DNA from 2 places in the Pseudomonas sp. S30_BP2TU TE3576 genome. Region 2 is predicted to be linked to the other one. Evidence: predicted binding sites of a transcription regulator. Region 2 holds the regulator's gene; the other holds the start of a gene.
The links. Region 2 encodes sigma-54, which starts transcription at its own class of promoters, with help from an activator protein. Its sites were predicted from a motif close to ANTGGCATNNANNTTGCTNT; they were not measured.

Region 1 (10,364 bases), 2.4 Mb from region 2:
GGTAGGATCGCTGCCATCCGGGTTGCGACCATCGATCAGGGTGTAGGTGTCCCACGTGTTCGCGCCAGTCTTGACCATGTATTGATCCATGGTGTGCTGGTTACCCTGAGTATCGAAGATCGGGGTACTGAACGACTTGGTAAAGGTCTCGGTCTTGCTCGGGTCGAACTGGTTCGCCGCAACCGTCTGGTCGATCACCGCCGAGGTGGAGTTCAGGTTGATCGTCGACGACACGGTGCTGGTGGACTTCGGCGCCAGGTTGGAGGTGTCGATGCGCAGGTCGGTCAGCACGCCGTTGACGATCTTGCCGTTGGAATCCACTCCGTAACCTTGCAGGCGGGCAGTACCGTCGCTGTTGGTGACGTAGCCTTCCTTGTCGGTCTTGAATGTACCGGCACGGGTGTAGGTCAGCGAACCGTTGTTGCTCAGGACGAAGAAGCCGTTGCCCTGGATACCCATGTCGAGCACGTTGCCGGTGTTGCTCACGTCGCCCTGGCCGAACTGCTGGGAAACGTTGGCCAGGCGCACGCCGTTGCCGACGGTCTTGCTGCCGGTACCCAGGCGAGTCGCCGAGTACACGTCTTCGAATTCTGCACGGGACGATTTGAAACCGGTGGTTGCGACGTTGGCGATGTTGTTGCCGGTCACGTCCAGTTGCTTGTTGGCTGCATAGAGACCGCTAAGGCCGATATTGAAAGACATCATCCACTCCTTTGTGCCGTGTTAGTCGGCTCTACATACCAATGGTTTGTACTTTGGACAGGGCAACGCTGCCCAGCCCGGCCAGGTTGAGCATCAACTCACCGCCGCTCTGGCTGATGGTCACGCTGTTGACGGTCGCTGGCAGGTTAGTGATCAACGCGACGGACTTGCCATCGATCGTGGTCGTGGCGCCGAAGGTGTAGGTGCCCGCGGGTACCGTCTCACCCGCATCGTTCTTGCCGTCCCAGATGAAGCTGGCGTTGCCGGCCTTCTGTGAGCCCAGGTCGATGGTGCGCACGGTCTTGCCGGCTGCGTCGGTGATCTTCAAGGTGGCGGACGCCACCGAAGACGGCACGACCACTGTGCCGCTGAGGCTCTTGGTGGTGTCGACCACGGCCTTGTCGCCCGGCGCGATGACCGAACGGCCCACCAGCGACGACGCCTGCAAGGCCTGGGACGAGTTGTAGTTGCTGGCCAGACCGCTCACGGTATCGTTGAGCGTGGTGATGCCTTCCAGGCTACTGAACTGTGCCAACTGGGCCACGAACGCGCCGTTGTCCTGAGGCTCCAGCGGGTTCTGGTTTTTCAGCTGGGTCACCAGCAACTGCAGGAACGCATCCTTGCCCAGGGCCTTGTTGCCGGTGGCACTGCCGGTTGCCGACGCGAGGCCATCCGTCGTGGTGTTGGTCTTGATCGAGGAATTGGCCAGGATGTCGTTGAGACTCAAACCGCTGGTGGAATCGGTAACACTCATCTGAGTCGCCCCTTATCACTGACCGAGGGTCAGGACTTTCTGCATCATGGTTTTTGCGGTGTTCATCATTTCGGCGTTGGTCTGGAACGAACGGCTCGCGGAAATCATATCGGCCATTTCCTCCACCACGTTGACGTTCGGGTAGTAGACATAGCCCTTGGCATCGGCCGCCGGATGGTTCGGCTCGTAGCGCGCCTCGAGGTTGCTCTGGTCTTCGACCACACCCAGCACCTGCACGCCCTGACCGGCGGCGTCCTGGCTCTGGAACAGCGAGTCGCTGCCGCCGCTCTGGCCGCCCTGGAACATGGTGGCGAACACCGGGTGACGCGCGCGGTAGGTCTGGTCGATGCTCGACGAGACGGTCTCGGCGTTGGCGATGTTCGAAGCGACGGTGTTCAAACGCGTGGTCTGCGCACTCATGCCGCTACCGGCAATGTTGAAAACACTGGATAGAGACATGGCTTACTCTCCGCGCAGGGCTGACACCAGCCCTTTGAATTTGCTGTTGAGCAGGGTGAAGCTGGCCTGGAAGCCGATCGCGTTTTCCGCGTAGTTCGACTGTTCCAGCTGAGCGTCCACGGTGTTCTGGTCGATCGACGGTTGCATCGGCGTGCGATACAGCAACGACTCGTCACCATTACCCAGGCCTTCGGCTTCGATATGACGGCTGTTGGTCATGTTCAAGGCGAAGGTGCCGTTTTTGGTTTTCTCGTTCTGCTCGGCGAGCACCTTCGAGAAGTCCAGGTCCCGAGCCTTGTAGTTCGGGGTGTCGGCGTTGGCGATGTTGTTGGCCAGGACTTCGGCACGCTGGGCGCGGAAGCCCAGGGCTTGTTCGTGGATACCGAGCGCTTTATCGAAGCTGATGCTCATGTCGGGAAACCTTCGGGTGACCTGATTTTTCGTAGGATCGACATAGCAAGCCCCATGCCAATTCAAAAAAGCCCGGAAACCGGGGCCTTACCGGCCATGGCAATGCGGCAATGCCAGAAAAGCGGCAACGGTTTTCCGCCGCCTGCCGCTTTTCTGCCGCTTGATCCACTGTCGAGAACACCGCCTGACAACTGTGGGAGCGGGCTTGCTCGCGAAAGCGGTGTGTCAGAAAAACAAATACTGACTGACAAGACGCTTTCGCGAGCAAGCCCGCTCCCACAGGGGATTTGTGGTGTGCGGAGAGATATTGCGGACAAAAAAACGGGAGCCCCTGAGGACTCCCGCTTTTTTTGCCAACGCCAACAGAATCACTTCGCCTGGTAAATGATCCCCGGGCTGCACTGGACCATCTGGTAATGATCCGGCAAACCGTTCAACGCTTCGGAAGCACCGAGGAACAGGTAGCCGCCCGGCTTCAACGTGCTGTGGATGCGCAACAGAATGTCCTTCTTCACCTCGGCGGAGAAGTAGATCAACACGTTGCGGCAGAACACGATGTCGAACTTGCCGAGGCTCGCGTAGCTGTCCAGCAGGTTGAAGGAGCGGAACTCCACCCGGCTTTTGATCGGCGCCTTGATCGCCCAGCGCCCCGGCCCTTTCGGGTCGAAATAACGCTGCAGGCGCTCGGGCGACAGACCGCGGCCAATGGCCAGGCTGTCGTACTCGCCGGTCTTGCAGTTGTTCAACATGGTGCCGGACAGGTCGGTGGCAACGATCTGCACGCCCATCCTCAACTGGCCCATATTGACCCGCTCGAACTCGTCGATGGACATCGACAGCGAGTACGGTTCCTGGCCCGACGAGCACGCCGCCGACCAGATGCGCAGGCGCTGGCCGGGACTGGCCTTGATCGCTTCGGGCAGTACCTTGTTCTTCAAGACTTCAAACGGGTAGGTGTCACGAAACCACAGGGTTTCGTTGGTGGTCATGGCATCCACCACCTGCTCGCGCAAACCGCTGCGCGGCTGGGTCTGCATGCGCCGAACCAACTCTCCCAAAGACTTGATGCCTTGCTGTTCCATCAGTTTGTTGAGACGGCTGGAGACCAGGTACTGCTTGTTTTCACCGAGCAAAATGCCACAGGCTTTTTCCAGGAATACCCGGAACTGTTCGAAATCCAAATTACCCGTAGACAATGATGCCGCCTCTTAAATCGTGTTGACTGCCAGGGGCGCGGGCCCCTAGCTGATATCTGCTGCTTTGATCCGGTCGACTACCCGGGATGCCAGGTCATCAGGACGGAATTTGGCCAGGAAGTCATCGGCACCGACCTTCTTGACCATCGCCTGATTGAAAACCCCCGACAACGAAGTATGCAGGATGATATGAAGCTTTTGCATGCGCGGGTCGTTGCGGATTTCCGCCGTCAGGGTATACCCGTCCATCTCCGGCATCTCGATGTCGGAGATCATCATCAGGAACTCTTCTTCCGGCTTCTTGCCCTCGTCGACCAGTTTGCGCAGGTAGTCCAGCGCTTGCCGACCGTCGTTCAACGCCACCACTTCGACGCCGACCGTTTGCAGGCAACGCGTGACCTGCTTGCGCGCCACCGATGAGTCGTCGACCGTCAGCACGCGCAACGAAAGGGCCTTGTGCTGGGTTTCGACATCCACCACACCCACGGAAATCGCTTCCGGCGTCGGTGCCACTTCCGCCAGCACTTTCTCGACGTCGATGATTTCGACCAACTGATTGTCGACCCGCGTCACCGCCGTCAGGTAGTGATCGCGTCCGGTGCCCTTGGGTGGCGGATGGATCTCCTCCCAGTTCATGTTGACGATGCGCTCCACCGAGCGAACCAGAAAACCCTGGGTCTTGGTGTTGTACTCCGTGATGATCACGAACGGATTGTTCTTGTCCTTCAACGCACCGGAGCCGGTCGCCATTGCCAGATCAAGGATCGGAATGGTCGCCCCCCGGATGTTCGCCACACCGCACACAACAGGACTGGACTTGGGCATCAGCGTCAGCTGGGGGCATTGCAGCACCTCCCGAACCTTGAAAACGTTGATCCCGTACAGCTGCTGGCCGTCGAGACGGAACAACAACAGCTCAAGGCGATTCTGCCCCACCAGTTGCGTGCGCTGGTTTACCGAATCCATTACACCAGCCATGCCCAGACTCCTACACCAACGCCAAGTGTTGTTGCGACGCGCCTTCATCACTAATCGGCACGGCGCTTGCTTTTTTAATCGTTATGAACACAGAACCGACATTTTTTCGACGCCTGACCACACCCTACCGCAAATTGCTCGGCGTGCTGGCGGCCGTTTGCCTGTTCAACGCTGGCAGCCCTGCCCTTGCTGACGCGGTTACCTTGCCTGACATGCTTATCGGCGTCACTCAGGGCTTTCTTGAATTCACCGTAGAAGACTATCTGGCGACCAGTCAAACCGAAGGTCGCTACGAGATCCAGGTCAACCCGCTCGATCCGCGCATGCACATGCCCATGTGCGACAAGGAATTGACAGCAACGCTTGAGAGTCCAAAGCCGCTGGGACGGGTCACGGTCAAGGTCCGCTGCGAGGGCGCATCCCCCTGGACGGTCTTCGTACCCGCTCAAGTTCGCCTGTTTCGCGATGTCGTGACCACCGCCCGGCCACTGCGCCGCGCAGCCATTGTCGAGCCTGGGGATGTGGTCCTGCGTGAGCGCGATATCAGCCTGATCGGCCAGGGCTACCTGACCACCCTCGATCAGGCGATCGGCCAGCGACTGACCCGACCAATGGTCACCGACCAGGTGATTACCCTGGTGCATATCGAACAGGCCGAGGTCATCCGCAAGGGTGATCAGGTGGTGATTACCGCCCGCAGCGGTACGCTCAGCGTGCGCATGCCGGGCGAAGCCCTGTCAAACGGCAGCCTGAGCGAACAGATCCGGGTGAAAAACCTCAATTCCCAGCGAGTCATCAAGGCGCAGGTCACGGCGCCGGGGCAGGTGGAAGTGTCCATGTAAGGTTCTCTGTTCATCAGAATGTGGCGCTTGCGCTGGCTGTTCCCTAGACTGTGCTCCATGCAGGGCAAGCGCTGGCGCGCGCACGGCTCATCGATAAATGAGCCTAAAGTTTTCCAGGGAATGGCCGAAACCATGGCAAGCGTCCAAATTCCCAGAGGTTTTTTATCATGGTCATCGATTTCAGCCGTTTAAACAGCTCCTCGTCCCTTTCGGGCAGTACACGTACCAGCGCCAGCAAGGAAAGCGCCGAAGCCGGCAAATCCGCGCCGCTGGAGTCCGCGGCCGAACAGGCCGGTACCGTCAAAAGCGGGGAATCGGTACATCTCAGCAATGAGGCTCAACAGTTGCAGAAGGTCACTGACAAGCTGCGCGATCAGCCTGCCGTCGACAACGCCCGCGTGGCCGAGTTGAAAGCAGCGATTGCCGATGGCAGCTATAAGGTCGACAGCAACCGTGTAGCCAGCAAACTGCTCAATTTCGAAGCCCAGCGCTAGGCCACCGCCGGCGCCAGGCTTTTGGACGCTTAAAACCCAAGGCCAGCCATGCACGACACTCATTTACTGCAACTGATCACCGACGACTTTGCTCCGGCACAACACTTGCTGGAGTTGCTGCAGACCGAATCCCTGGCGCTGCATGGTCGCGACATGCCATTGCTCGAGGACATCCTGGCGCAGAAACAGGCATTGGTCGTTTTGCTCGAACAGCATGGCCGCAAGCGCAGTGAAATTCTCGCCAGCCTCAACCTGCCGACCAATCGCGACGGCCTGGAGCAACTGGCCAGCCAGTCGAGCATTGGCGACCAGTTGCTGGCGCAAAGTGACGTACTGACCGATCTCATCGCCCAGTGCCAGGCCATCAACGCCAACAACGGCCAGTCGATCCTCACCCAGCAAGCGGCTACAGCCACCCAGCTGAAAATCCTTACTGGCGGTGAAACCCCGGCGCTTTACGATGCCAGCGGAACCTTCTCCAAGCTTGCTAAGCCACGCCCGCTCAGTCAGGCTTAAACCGTTCGAAGAGCCCGCTCTATCCAAGACGTAAAAGATGCTGGCAAAATGCTGGCTAGTCGTAGTCAAATTTTGTCTGGAGATTGATTAACCGTGTCCAATGCCTTATCCGTGGATGATGCTCCGCAGCCACCCAAGGTGCTCTCCACGCCCTTGGAAATCTCCGGCAACCTGCGCCAGCTGCTCGAAAGCCATGACCCGCTGATCATCACGTTCCACGAGCGCAGCCAGCGCTTCCAGAGCTATCTGGTGGACCTGGACCGTGAAAGCAACATGATGGCCCTGGACGAAATGATCCCCCGCGATGGCGAGCGTTACCTGCTGGCGGGCGAACCGTTCAAGGTCGAAGGTTTCCACGAAGGCGTGCGCATCGCCTGGGAAAGCAACGGCCAATTGACCATCGACGAATCCGGCAGCAGCCGCTGCTATCGCGGCAGCCTGCCCGACGAAGTGGTGTACCACCAGCGTCGTAATGCGTTCCGCGCCGCGCTGAAGCTGGCCCAACTGGTCAACGTCAACCTGGACGGCGAAAAGCTCAAGACTTTGATCAGCGGCAAGCTGCTGGATATTTCCGCTACCGGCTGCAAGCTGCGCTTCGACGGCGACATCACTGGCAGCCTGCAACTGGGTCAGGTTTACGACCGTTTCAGCGCCGAACTGCCCTTTGGCAAGATGACCGCTCCGGTCGAGTTGCGTTATCTGCACTTCGAAGAAAAGATCTCCACCACCTTCGCCGGCGTTCGCTTCCACAACATGAGCGGGTTGGTACAGCGTCAGGTCGAACGCTTCGTCTACCAATTGCAACGCGAAGCGCGTCGCTTCGACAAAGACGACATCTGATAGCGCGTCAATAAAAAAACGGGCAGTCCCTTGCGGTGACTGCCCGTTTTTTTGTGCCCTGGATTTAAGGCCTGGCCTCGCTGTAGTTGGGATCCCGCCCTGTATCAGGATCTTCCGGCGGCTGACCGGATTCAGTTTCGGTGACTGTTTCAGGCTCTGATTCAGGCTCTGGCCCGGCACTTACCGGACCGGTCATCTGATCCTGCACCACCTGCTCATCAACACGCGGATCGAGGCAGGCCACCAGCGGCGAACTCGTCATGTTGTCCGGCATGGCCACGTGATGCAGCGGCGCATCTTCCACCTGGTGCAGGTTGGTCACCGCTTTCGGACGAATTCGCCACACCAGCACCAACGCGAAGAAACTGAAAAACGCATAGAGCATCTGGCTGCCGAACAGCTTCATCAGCACCCCGGCCACCAGCGGCCCAATACTCGCACCCACACCATAGGTCACCAGCAACATCGCCGTCAGAGACACCCGGCGATCACCTTCGACGTGGTCATTGGAGAATGCCACCGCCAACGGATACAGGCAGAACTGCACCAGCGAACAGAGGAAACCGGCGATGAACAACACCTCCAGCGGTACCTGCGGCATGATCGCCAGCGGCAGTGCGGCCAGTGCCAGGCTGAATGCGAAACTGCGGATCAACACCGCCCGGTCGTAGCGGTCGGACAACCAGCCCAACGGCCACTGCACCAGCAGCCCGGCAAAAATGCAGCTACCCATGAACAGGCCGACCTGTTCCGTGGACAACCCTTGCTGCGAGGCATACAGCGGTGCCAGACCATAGAACGACCCCACGATCAGGCCCGCCCCAAGCACCGTACTCAATGACTGCGGCACGCGCTTGATAAAGAACCGTGGCTCCATCGGCGCCGGATGCAACGGTGCCGGGTGGATCCGCCGGGTCAGGGCCACGGGCACCAGACACAGAGCGAAACACAGGGCAACCAACATCAGCAGTTCCAGTCCCAGCGCCGGATGCATGACCAGAATCAGTTGCCCCATCACCAACCCCAGGTAGGAGGCGATCATGTAACCGCTGAACACCAACCCGCGTTGCCTGGCTTCGGCCTGTTCGTTCAGCCAACTCTCGATCACCATGTACTGGCACATCATGCCGAGGCCGACGATCACCCGCAGGAACAGCCAGGCCGGCAGCCAATCGACCAGGCCATGGCCCAGCACCGCCGCGCCGACGATCCCGGCACAGGCCGAATAAGCCCGGATATGCCCGACCCGGGCAATCAAGCGGTGACCGATCTTGCCCCCCAGCACCAGGCCGAAGTAGTTGGCGGCCATCAATGCACCGACCCACAGACTGTCGACATGGTCGGCAGCCAGGCGCAGCCCCAGGTAAGTACTCAACAGGCCCGAGCCGATCAACATCATCAGCGAGGCGAAATACAGCGCTCGAAAGGATTTCCAGATTTGGCGCATCGGCGTTCCGAGCGGCTCCTTGCAGTGAGAATCGGCTACCGCTAAACGATAGCCGGATGTCGACGGATCGTCAGGCCTGGGCCGCTAAAACGCGACGCTCCCAGGGCGTAATTTCATCTTGGAAACTGCTCAACTCCAGGGTCTTCGAAGCAATGTAGCCTTCGATGAATTCCGCGCCGAACAGTTCCTTGGCCAACTGGCTACGTTTCAGACGCTCAAGTGCCGCATGCAAGGTACACGGCAACGAAAGATTATCCGGTACTACGAATTCACCCTGGATCGGCGCGCTCGGTTCCAACGCGTTCTCGATGCCATGCAACCCCGCCGCCAGGCTTGCGGCAAGCGCCAGATACGGATTGGCGTCGGCGCCCGGCAAGCGATTCTCGACCCGGCGGGCCACCGGCAAACTGGCTGGAATGCGCAAGCCGGCCGCCCGGTTGTCATAGGACCAGCAGGCATTATTCGGTGAAGCGTAAGGGTGGCACAAGCGCTGATAGGAATTCACGTTTGGCGCAAACAACGCGGTGAAGTCGGCCATGCAAACCTGCTGGCCGGCAATGAAATGGCGGAAGGTTGCCGTCTCCTGCCCCGCCTCGTCACTGAACACATTACGTCCCGAATCGATCTCGACGACGCTCTGGTGAATATGCATTGAACTGCCCGGCGTATGCGCCAACGGCTTGGCCATGCACACCACGCTCAGACCGTGCTTGAGGGCAACTTCCTTGAGCAAGTGCTTGAACAGGAATGTCTGGTCGGCCAGCAACAGCGGATCACCATGCAGCAGATTGATCTCGAACTGACTGATGCCCATTTCGTGCATGAACGTATCGCGAGGCAACCCCAGGGCCGCCATGCACGCGTAGACCTCATTGAAGAACGGCCGCAGGCCATTATTGGAGCTGACACTGAACGCCGACTGACCGTCTTCGCGGCGACCATCCAGCCCCAGCGGCGGCTGGAACGACTGAGTCGGGTCGGTGTTGGGCGCAAAAACGAAGAATTCAAGCTCGGTCGCCACCACGGGCGCCAGGCCACGGGCCGCGTAACGGGCAATCACGCTTTTGAGCAGACCCCGGGTCGAAAGGCCGCAGCTGTTGGTGGTGCCCAGTTCCTCCGCATCGCAAATAGCGAAGGCCCGCGGTGGATTGCTCCAGGGCAAGCGGTGGATTTGTGCAGGGTCCGGGATCAGCGCCAGGTCGCCATCATCGCTGCCGTAAAACCGCGCTGGCGGGTATCCGCCCATGATGCATTGCAGCAGCACACCCCGCGCCATCTGCAAACGTCGACCGTCGAGAAAGCCCTCGGAGGTCATCACTTTGCCCCGTGGAACGCCATTCAAATCCGGCGTGACACATTCAACTTCATCAATGCCCGTCAATCGCTGCGCGAGTGAACTCAGGCCAACGCTCGTCATGACGCAATCCTTGTTATTGTGCGGGCCGCGAACGGCGACCGTACAAAATAGGCTCCACGTGTTCGGAATTTCAAGCAGCGTCGATAAATATGCTGGCTGTCAGGGCAGGAAAAGACGGAACACTCCACCGCCCAACGGTCCGCCATTACCGATTTCGGTACGTCCACCGACACCGTTGCGTTGATGCAACGCGGCAATGCGTCCGGCAAAGTACAGGCCCAGACCGGTACTGCCGCTGCTTTGGTTGATGCCCTGCACGTAATCGGCCTGACGCTCGAGCATCTGCGCCGGGTACCCCTCGCCATCGT
Region 2 (10,364 bases):
CGAAGCACGCAGGTCGGTCGCCATCACTGGCGCGCCCTTGAGCTTCTCGGTGCCGGTGACGATGGCAGTGTTGCCCTCGACCTGGATCTTGGCGCCCATGCGGTGCAGTTCGTAGACGTGCATGAAGCGGTTTTCGAAGATCGTCTCGATCACAGCGCCGGTGCCTTCGGCAATGGCGTTGAGGGAGATGAACTGCGCCTGCATGTCGGTCGGGAACGCCGGGTACGGAGCGGTCCGCACGTTGACGGCTTTCGGACGCTTGCCGTGCATGTTCAGCTCGATCCAGTCTTCGCCGCAGGTGATTTCGGCACCGGACTCCCGGAGTTTTTCCAGAACGGCTTCGAGGATGGTCGGATCCGTATCCTTGACCTTCACACGGCCGCCGGTTACCGCCGCTGCCACCAGATAGGTGCCGGTTTCGATACGGTCGGGCATAACTTTATAAGTGGTGGTGTGCAGACGCTCGACGCCATCGATGGTGATGGTGTCGGTGCCAGCGCCGGAAACCTTGGCACCCATGGCGTTCAGGAAGTTCGCCAGGTCGACCACTTCAGGTTCGCGCGCGGCGTTGGCCAGTACGCTGCGACCCTTGGCCAGGGCGGCGGCCATCATGATGTTCTCGGTACCGGTCACACTGACGGTATCGAAGAAGAAGTGCGCGCCGCGCAGGCCGCCTTCAGGCGCCTTGGCCTTGATGTAGCCGCCTTCGACGTCAATGACCGCGCCCATGGCTTCAAGGCCACGGATGTGCAGGTCGACTGGACGCGAACCAATGGCGCAACCGCCAGGCAAGGCGACTTCGGCTTCACCGAAACGGGCAACCATCGGACCCAGCACCAGGATCGACGCACGCATGGTTTTAACCAGTTCGTACGGTGCGACCAGGGTCTTGATGGTGCGCGGGTCGATTTCGACGGCGAGTTTCTCGTCGATCACCGGCTCGATGCCCATGCGGCCGAACAGCTCGATCATGGTGGTGATGTCGTGCAGGTGTGGCAGGTTGGCCACGGTCACCGGGCCATCGCACAGCAAGGTGGCAGCCAGGATCGGCAGGGCAGAGTTCTTTGCCCCGGAGATGCGGATTTCGCCGTCAAGACGAGCACCGCCAGTAATAATCAATTTATCCATAAGAATCTCGACGCCCTTGGGCTCAGGTGCGCTCGGCCCAGGCCGCGCTGCTGAAAAATTTCATAGTGACCGCATGGATGCTGCCATCGGCGATCCACGGGTTCAAATGGGCATAGATGCTTTGCTGACGCTTGACCGGGCTCAGTGCCGCCAGTTCATCGCTAATCACGTTCAGCTGAAAGTTGCAGCCTTCGCCTTCAACTTCTACCTGAATTCCTGGCAGCTTTCCTTCAAGGAAGCTCTTCACTTCTACGGCCTGCATGCTCAACCTCAATCGGCGCCCTGTGCGCGCGGGTCGGACATCATACAAAAAAGCCCCGCGCCTGCGAACCCCGCATTCACAGGACTCTGACGGGGGGCTTCTTTATAGATGCGGTTCAGGGATGCGCCAACAGCTCGGTCATTTCGCTGACCTGAGCGATTTCACGCATGTCGTCCGGCATCCCACGGATGCTCAGGGCCTTGCCGGCCTCCTGCGCATCGCGGATGAAACACAGCAGCAACGACAAACCGACACTGCTGGACTTGGTCACCGCCGAGCAATCGACCACCAGCGCCACGGCCTTGCTGGCCTTGATCAGCGCCTTGCCCTGCTCGCGCAGGCCAGGGCCGGTGCGGTAATCCAGCACGCCGCTGAGTCGCAACTCGCCCGCTTCATCCATCTGGACTGCCGATTCACTCATTGGGCTGACTGCCCTGGTTTCTTGTCGGTGGCTTCCTTGGCCTTGGCGACTTCCCCGGCCCAACCATTGATGGTCTTGTCCAGGTCATTGCCATTGCGCTGCATCGCGTCGGCGAACTGATCGCGGAACAGCTTGCCGATATTGATGCCGTTGATGATGACGTTACGCAGCTTCCACTCGCCGTTGATCTTTTCCAGCGTGTAGGACACTGGATAGATCGAGCCGCTGCTGCCCTTGACGGTCATGCCGACGCTGGTACGGTTGCCCGACTCGTCCTTGGCAGGTTCAACGGTGATGCCCTGGTTGTTGTACTCCAGCAAGGCATTGCCATAGAACTGGAACAGACCCTTCTTGAAGTTTTCTTCGAAGGTTTTCATCTGCGCAGGCGTAGCTTTCTTCGAGTATTTGACCGTCATGATGCTCTTGGAAATACCCTCGGCATCCACCACCGGCCCGACGATGTCGTTTAGCGCCGTATAGAAGTCCTGCGGATCCTGCTTGTACTTTTCTTTGTTGGCCGCCAGATCGGCCAGCATCCGGTTAGTGGTGTCCTGTACCAGATCGTGCGCGGAAGGTGACGCCACGGCATTGGCCACCAGTGGCAGCGCCGCGAGCAGTACCAACAGGCCACGTCGCAAGATAGAGATCATTTACCAGTTCCTCATTTAGCTTCTTTGCTAACGGTATTGAGAAGAAATTTACCGATCAGGTCTTCGAGCACCAGCGATGACTGCGTGTCATGGATGGTTCCACCATCCTTGAGCAGGGTGTCTTCCCCACCCACGCTAATACCGATGTACTTCTCGCCCAACAGGCCAGCAGTCAGGATAGATGCAGTAGAGTCCGCCGGAAGATTATCGATGCGTTTTTCCAGCTGCATGGTCACCCGACCGGTGAAACTGTCGCGATCCAGATCGATGGCCGTGACCTTGCCGATGGTCACACCGGCCATGGTCACCTTTGCTCTGACAGTCAAACCGGCGATATTGTCGAAGTAGGCATAAAGTTTATAGGTGTCGGTGCTCGGGCTCGGGGACAGGCCGCTGACCCGCAACGCCAACAAGAGCAAAGCCAGGATGCCAGCCAGCAAGAAAAGGCCGACACCGATTTCCAGGGTGCGGTTTTGCATCAGAAATCTCCAAACATCAAGGCGGTCAGAATAAAGTCCAGGCCGAGTACTGCCAACGAGGCATATACAACGGTTTTGGTAGTGGCACGACTGATCCCCTCGGAAGTGGGTTCGCAATCATAGCCTTGGAATACGGCAATCCAGGTCACGACAAAGGCAAAGACGATACTTTTGATGATCCCGTTGAGCACATCGTCGGTGAACGTCACGCTGTTCTGCATGTTCGACCAGTAGGAGCCCTCATAGACCCCCAGCCAGTCGACAGCTACCCACGAGCCGCCCCAGATACCCACGACACTGAAAATCATCGCCAGCACCGGCAGGGAAATAAAACCGGCCCACAGGCGTGGTGCGATGATGTACTTGAGCGGGTCAACCCCGATCATTTCCAGGCTGGACAACTGCTCGGTGGACTTCATATTGCCGATTTCGGCGGTCAGCGCGGAACCTGCGCGCCCGGCGAACAGCAAAGCAGTCACCACCGGCCCCAGTTCACGCAGCAGCGTCAGGGCAACCATCTGCCCGACAGCCTGCTCTGAGCCATAGCTGGAGAGAATGTTGAAGCCCTGCAGCGCCAGCACCATGCCGATGAACACCCCGGAGACCACGATGATCACCAGGGACATCACGCCCACCGAATGCAACTGCTTGACCAGCAGCCCGAAGCTGCCACCGATACCGCCGCGGCCGAGCAAGGCATGGAACAGGAACAAGCTCGAACGCCCGAACACCGCCAACGCATCGATGCCGGCCTGACCGAAGCGGCGAACGCGCTCTATCAATGAAATTCTGCGCATCAGCGCTTCCCCAGAAGATCTGCGCGGTAATCCGTCGCTGGAAAGTGGTACGGGACCGGGCCGTCGGGTTCGCCGGTCATGAACTGACGAATGCGCGGCTCATCCGAGTTCATCAACTCGTCCGGCGTGCCCTGCCCCAACACCTGACCATCGCCCACCACATAAATGTAATCGGCAATGCTCGCGGTCTCGGCCAGGTCATGGGATACCACGATGCTGGTGATGCCCAGCGCATCGTTGAGCAGGCGAATCAGACGCACCAGAACGCCCATTGCGATAGGGTCCTGGCCAACAAAGGGCTCGTCGTACATGAGAATCTGTGGGTCGAGGGCAATCGCCCGCGCCAGCGCAACACGGCGCTTCATGCCGCCGGAAAGCTCATCGGGCATCAGCTCGATGGCGCCCCGCAAGCCCACGGCCTGCAGCTTGAGCAGGACGATGTCGCGGATCATTTCATCCGGCAGTTGCGTATGGACACGCAATGGGAAGGCGACGTTTTCGAAGACATCGAGGTCGGTAAACAGGGCACCGCTCTGAAACAGCACGCCCATATGCTTGCGCGCATCGAACAGATCGCTGCGCGACAGTTTTGGCAGGTTCTGACCATTGACCCAGACTTCGCCCTTGGTGGGCCGCAACTGGGCGCCCATCAGACGCAAAAGCGTGGTCTTGCCACACCCGGAAGGTCCCATGATGCCGGTGACCTTGCCGCGAGGGATACGGATATCGACATTGTTGAAAATGCTGCGCGCACCGCGCTTGAAGGACAGTCCCTTCAGCTCGACCGCGTAGGCGTTATCGGCACTCATCTAAACTCCTTGCGATGCAGCCTCTCACTCGGACGCCTGGCTTTCTGACAAAAGCACATACCTCCCGGGCAGGCCGAACTGGCGGCGAACTATACCACTGCAAAGGCTGCGTCCCCAAGGCCAAAGCCGGGTCATGTTCAACTGCATGTCAGCTTGAAAGCCCCATTTAGAAGGTTTCCGGTAACTGAAAATAACAATGCGCGACGAACTTGCGTGAGGGATTCGATCATAACCGCTATAATCGCCGCCTTTTCATCAGGCTATACGATTTCTGACATGAGCCAATCCAGCGACCTGATTCAATCAGCACAACGCACCATCCGCCTCGAAGTAGAAGCCGTGCAAGGCCTGCTACCCCATATCGACGCAGATTTCGTACGCGCTTGCGAGATGATTCTGGCCAGCAAAGGCCGCGTGGTCGTGGTCGGCATGGGCAAGTCGGGGCACATCGGCAACAAGATTGCCGCGACCCTGGCCAGCACCGGCACCACGGCATTTTTTGTGCACCCGGCTGAAGCCAGCCACGGTGACATGGGCATGATTACCCGCGACGACATCATTCTGGCGCTCTCGAACTCCGGTTCCACCAATGAAATCGTTACCCTGCTGCCACTGATCAAGCGCCTGGGCATTCAGTTGATCAGCATGACCGGCAATCCTGACTCGCCGCTGGCCAAAGCCGCCGAGGTCAACCTGAACGTCCACGTCGAGCACGAGGCCTGCCCGTTGAACCTGGCACCCACCTCGTCGACCACCGCCGCACTGGTCATGGGCGACGCCCTGTCAGTCGCGCTGCTGGAAGCGCGTGGCTTTACCGCCGAAGACTTCGCTTTTTCCCATCCCGGCGGCGCCCTGGGCCGACGCCTGCTGCTGAAAGTGGAAAATGTCATGCACGCAGGCCAGGAACTGCCGCAGGTCCAGCGCGGCACCCTGCTCAAGGATGCCCTGATGGAAATGACCCGCAAGGGCCTGGGCATGACCGTCATCCTGGAAGCCGACGGCAAACTGGCCGGAATCTTCACCGACGGTGACTTGCGCCGCACACTGGACCGCAGCATCGACATCCACAGTGCCTGCATCGACCAGGTCATGACAGCCCATGGCAAGACCGCGCGTGCCGAGATGCTCGCCGCCGAAGCGCTGAAAATCATGGAAGACCACAAGATCAACGCGCTGGTCGTGGTCGACAGCGAAGACCGCCCGGTCGGCGCCTTGAACATGCACGACTTGCTGCGCGCAGGAGTAATGTAATGAGTGCAGACCTGCTGCAACGCGGCAAACAGATCAAACTGGCGGTGTTCGATGTCGATGGCGTGCTGACCGATGGGCGCCTGTACTTCCTCGAAGACGGCAGCGAATTCAAGACGTTCAACACACTCGACGGCCAGGGCATCAAGATGCTGATGGCTGCCGGCGTGCAGACGGCCATCATCAGTGGCCGCAAGACCCCGGTGGTCGAACGGCGAGCCAGGAACCTCGGTATCCCGCATCTGTATCAGGGACGTGAAGACAAACTGGTGGTACTCGATGAGCTATTGGCCCAACTCAATCTGAGCTATGAACAGGTTGCCTACCTCGGCGATGATCTGCCGGACCTTCCGGTGATTCGCCGCGTCGGCCTGGGCATGGCAGTGGCCAATGCCGCCAGTTTCGTGCGTGAACACGCTCACGGCATCACCCTCGCCCGTGGCGGCGAAGGTGCCGCTCGCGAATTCTGCGAATTGATCCTGCGCGCCCAGGACCGCCTCGATGCGGCCAATACGGCGTACCTGTGAGCCCACTATGCTGAGCAAAAAGTTTCGCAACACCCTGCTGTTCAGTTGCATCGTGGCGATTTTCGCCGCGGTTGGCTACTGGAACATCAGCCCGGAACGCTTTCTCGACAAGCCGGTAACGCCGGTCGATGAAAGCGCGATCGACTATTACGCCATCAACGCCCACAGCGTGCAGTACCTGCCGGACGGCAAGCTGCAATATGATCTGGTGTCCGACAAGGTCGAGCACCTGAAAGCGACCGAGGTGACATTGTTGACCAACCCCGACCTGAATGTGTTCCGCGGCACTGAATTTCCGTGGCACGTCCAGAGCCTGCACGGCGAGGTCAACCCTGACGGCACACAGGTCGAACTGATCGATGACGTGCGTATCACGCGTTTCGACGAGAAAAACCGCAAGACCCTGATCACCAGCACCCGCATGACCGTGTTCCCGCAGCAGCAATATGCGCAGACCGAGCAAGACGTTAGAATCGACGGCGCTGGCGGTGTATCGACTGGCAAGGGAATGAAGGCGTATTTGAAAGAAAGCAGGATACACCTGCTATCGAACGTAAGAGGACAGTATGAGGCTCGTTAAAACCCTCCCGATTTTGCTCAGTCTGAGCGCAGCACTGGGAAGCGTGAGCGCCTGGGCTCTGCCGGAAGATCAACAGCAGCCTATCCGCATTCAGGCCGACGATGCCCAACTGGACGACAAGCAAGGTATCGCCACCTATAAGGGTGACGTGATCATCACCCAAGGCTCGATGAAGGTGACAGGCAACACCGTTACCATCACCCGCACTCCGACCGGTGACATCGACGTAGTGACCTCGGTGGGCAATCTGGCGTACTTCGAGCAATTGCAAACGGCCGGCGATACCAAGCCTGTTCAGGGCTGGGGCGTGACCATCCAGTATCACGCCGCGCAAAACCGCGTCGTACTGATCGACAAGGCCAAAGTTGTCGACAAGGACAACAACGTCACCCAAGGCGAAAAAATCGTCTACGACACGGTCAAGAAGCTCGCCAGCGCCGGTCGCGCCACGGGCAGCAAGGTCACCGAGTCGCGCCCGCGCATCGACATGGTGATCCAGCCGAAAAAGAAAACCGACGAGCAAAAGGCCCAGTAATGGCAACTCTGAAAGCTCAGCATCTGGCCAAGAGCTACAAGAGCCGCCAGGTCGTGCGCGATGTCAGCCTATCCATCGACAGCGGTCAGATCGTCGGCCTGCTTGGCCCCAACGGTGCCGGCAAAACCACTTGCTTCTACATGATCGTCGGCCTGGTACAGGCCGACCAGGGCCGCGTCCTGATCGACGACCTCGACGTCAGCCACCAGCCGATGCACGGCCGCGCAAAGGCCGGTATCGGCTACTTGCCGCAAGAAGCATCGATCTTTCGCAAACTGTCGGTAGCCGACAACATTATGGCCATCCTCGAGACCCGCAAGGAACTCGACAAGGCTGGTCGTCGAAAGGAACTGGAAAGCCTGCTGCAGGAATTCCACATCAGCCACATCCGCGACAACCTCGGCATGAGCCTGTCCGGCGGTGAGCGCCGTCGCGTGGAAATCGCCCGCGCCCTGGCCACCAATCCGAAATTCATCCTCCTCGACGAACCCTTCGCCGGCGTGGACCCGATTTCGGTCGGCGACATCAAACAGATTATTTACCACCTCAAGGCCAAAGGCATTGGCGTGCTGATCACGGACCACAACGTTCGTGAAACCCTGGATATCTGCGAAACGGCCTATATCGTCAACGACGGCCAGTTGATCGCCGAAGGTGACGCTGAAACCATCCTGGCCAACAACCTGGTCAAGGAAGTGTACCTTGGCCATGAGTTCCGCCTGTAAGCGCTGAAGCAGTCATGGCGAATGCCAGACCGCAGTAACAATAAAAATCAACAGGTTTTTATTGTTACTGCGCTCTAGGCAAACACTTCAGTTTCGGGCATATAATTTGCTTATGTTTGGCGCCCCGGCGCCCTGTAGTGGATGGCGCATGTGCGCCGGCGAATTAAGGTGTTAAGCCCCTGCCATGAAACCATCGCTAGTCTTGAGAATGGGCCAGCAGCTGACGATGACACCGCAGCTGCAACAGGCCATCCGCCTGCTCCAATTGTCGACCCTGGACCTGCAACAGGAAATCCAGGAGGCCCTGGAGTCCAATCCGATGCTCGAACGCCAGGAAGAAGGCGACGACTTCGACAATTCCGACCCCTTGGCCGACAACACCGAACAAAAGCCCAACACCGACATTCAGGAACCCTCCTACCAGGAAAGCGCCCCGACGGTTGACAGCCTCGATGAGGGCGACTGGAACGAGCGCATCCCCAACGAACTCCCCGTCGACACCGCGTGGGAAGACGTTTACCAGACCAGCGCCAGCAGCCTGCCCAGCAATGATGATGACGAGTGGGACTTCACCACCCGCACCTCGGCCGGCGAAAGCCTGCAAAGCCACTTGCTGTGGCAACTGAACCTGGCCCCGATGTCCGACACCGATCGTCTGATCGCCGTGACCCTGATCGACTGCATCAACAATCAGGGCTATCTGGATGAAACCCTCGAGGAGATCCTCGAAGCCTTCGATCCGGAACTGGACATAGAACTGGACGAAATCGAAGCTGTCCTGCATCGCATCCAGCAATTCGAGCCCGCCGGCATCGGCGCCCGCAATCTGGGCGAATGCCTGCTGCTGCAACTGCGCCAGCTGCCTGCCAAAACCCCTTGGCTGGCCGAGGCCAAGCGCCTGGTCACCGACTACATCGACCTGCTTGGCAGCCGCGACTACAGCCAGTTGATGCGCCGCATGAAGCTCAAGGAAGATGAACTGCGCCAGGTCATCGAGCTGGTCCAGAGCCTCAACCCACGCCCAGGCTCGCAGATCGAGTCCACTGAAGCCGAGTACGTCGTTCCTGACGTTATCGTGCGCAAGGACAACGAGCGCTGGCTGGTGGAGCTGAATCAGGAATCGGTGCCACGGCTAAGGGTCAACGCCCAGTACGCCGGTTTTGTGCGCCGCGCCGACACCAGTGCCGATAACACCTTCATGCGCAATCAGTTGCAGGAGGCCCGCTGGTTCATCAAGAGCCTGCAAAGCCGTAATGAAACCCTGATGAAAGTGGCCACCCAGATCGTCGAGCATCAGCGCGGGTTCCTCGAATATGGCGACGAAGCCATGAAGCCGCTGGTCCTGCATGACATCGCCGAAGCAGTCGGCATGCATGAGTCGACGATTTCACGGGTGACCACCCAGAAGTTCATGCACACCCCCCGGGGCATTTATGAACTGAAATACTTTTTCTCCAGTCATGTAAGCACCTCCGAAGGCGGTGAATGCTCGTCCACGGCGATCCGCGCGATCATCAAAAAACTGGTTGCCGCGGAAAATCAGAAAAAGCCGTTGAGTGACAGCAAGATCGCTGGTTTACTGGAGGCACAAGGCATTCAGGTGGCCCGCCGTACCGTCGCCAAGTACCGCGAATCCCTCGGGATCGCGCCTTCGAGTGAACGCAAGCGGTTGATGTAGGGCCACGCCACAGCGTTCCAGTGGTAGATCATCTGATCTACCGCTTTATGCACTGGCAACGAAGGAGAAGCTGTATGCAAGTCAACATCAGTGGACACCAACTGGAAGTGACCGAACCTCTTCGCACCTACATCGGCGAAAAACTCGAACGACTGGAGCGACATTTCGACAAGATCACTAATGTGCAGGTCACGATGACCGTCGAAAAACTGAAGCAGAAAATCGAAGCCACGCTGCATATTCCCGGGAATGAAGTGGTCGCAAACGCGGAACATACCGATATGTACGCCGCGATCGACGCACTCACCGACAAGCTGGATAAACAACTCAAAAAGCATAAGGAAAAGACCCAGAGCCTCCTTCAGGGCGCAACCGGTCGTTAACACTCCCTACCCATGATCCGACTTGAAAGTATCCTGACCCCCGGCCGTTCCCTGGTGAACGTGCCGGGCGGCAGTAAAAAGAAAGCTCTCGAACAAATTGCCAATCTGATCGCCCGCGAAGTGCCGGCTCTGGAGATGCAAG

Region 1: flgB (flagellar basal body rod protein FlgB) is a predicted target of sigma-54. The motif match lies at 2,369-2,388, and genes of this name have one in related genera.

What each region holds. Positions count from the first base shown of each region.
Region 1 covers NZ_JBNDLK010000001.1:4,740,386-4,750,749, reverse strand. Annotated here, with positions in the region: gene flgE (flagellar hook protein FlgE) at 1-702, opposite strand, end outside; gene flgD (flagellar hook assembly protein FlgD) at 734-1,456, opposite strand; gene flgC (flagellar basal body rod protein FlgC) at 1,472-1,915, opposite strand; gene flgB (flagellar basal body rod protein FlgB) at 1,919-2,326, opposite strand; gene cheR (protein-glutamate O-methyltransferase CheR) at 2,695-3,522, opposite strand; gene ABIA48_RS21635 (chemotaxis protein CheV) at 3,568-4,500, opposite strand; gene flgA (flagellar basal body P-ring formation chaperone FlgA) at 4,584-5,342, shown strand; gene flgM (flagellar biosynthesis anti-sigma factor FlgM) at 5,510-5,836, shown strand; gene ABIA48_RS21620 (flagella synthesis protein FlgN) at 5,885-6,352, shown strand; gene ABIA48_RS21615 (flagellar brake protein) at 6,446-7,192, shown strand; gene ABIA48_RS21610 (MFS transporter) at 7,257-8,639, opposite strand; gene ABIA48_RS21605 (glutamine synthetase family protein) at 8,710-9,954, opposite strand; gene ABIA48_RS21600 (sensor histidine kinase) at 10,156-10,364, opposite strand, start outside.
Region 2 covers NZ_JBNDLK010000001.1:2,317,744-2,328,107, forward strand. Annotated here, with positions in the region: gene murA (UDP-N-acetylglucosamine 1-carboxyvinyltransferase) at 1-1,128, opposite strand, end outside; gene ABIA48_RS10550 (BolA family protein) at 1,151-1,390, opposite strand; gene ABIA48_RS10555 (STAS domain-containing protein) at 1,506-1,811, opposite strand; gene ABIA48_RS10560 (MlaC/ttg2D family ABC transporter substrate-binding protein) at 1,808-2,461, opposite strand; gene mlaD (outer membrane lipid asymmetry maintenance protein MlaD) at 2,473-2,940, opposite strand; gene mlaE (lipid asymmetry maintenance ABC transporter permease subunit MlaE) at 2,940-3,737, opposite strand; gene ABIA48_RS10575 (ATP-binding cassette domain-containing protein) at 3,737-4,546, opposite strand; gene ABIA48_RS10580 (KpsF/GutQ family sugar-phosphate isomerase) at 4,823-5,797, shown strand; gene ABIA48_RS10585 (KdsC family phosphatase) at 5,797-6,321, shown strand; gene lptC (LPS export ABC transporter periplasmic protein LptC) at 6,329-6,901, shown strand; gene lptA (lipopolysaccharide transport periplasmic protein LptA) at 6,888-7,436, shown strand; gene lptB (LPS export ABC transporter ATP-binding protein) at 7,436-8,161, shown strand; gene ABIA48_RS10605 (RNA polymerase factor sigma-54) at 8,346-9,839, shown strand; gene hpf (ribosome hibernation-promoting factor, HPF/YfiA family) at 9,914-10,222, shown strand; gene ptsN (PTS IIA-like nitrogen regulatory protein PtsN) at 10,235-10,364, shown strand, end outside.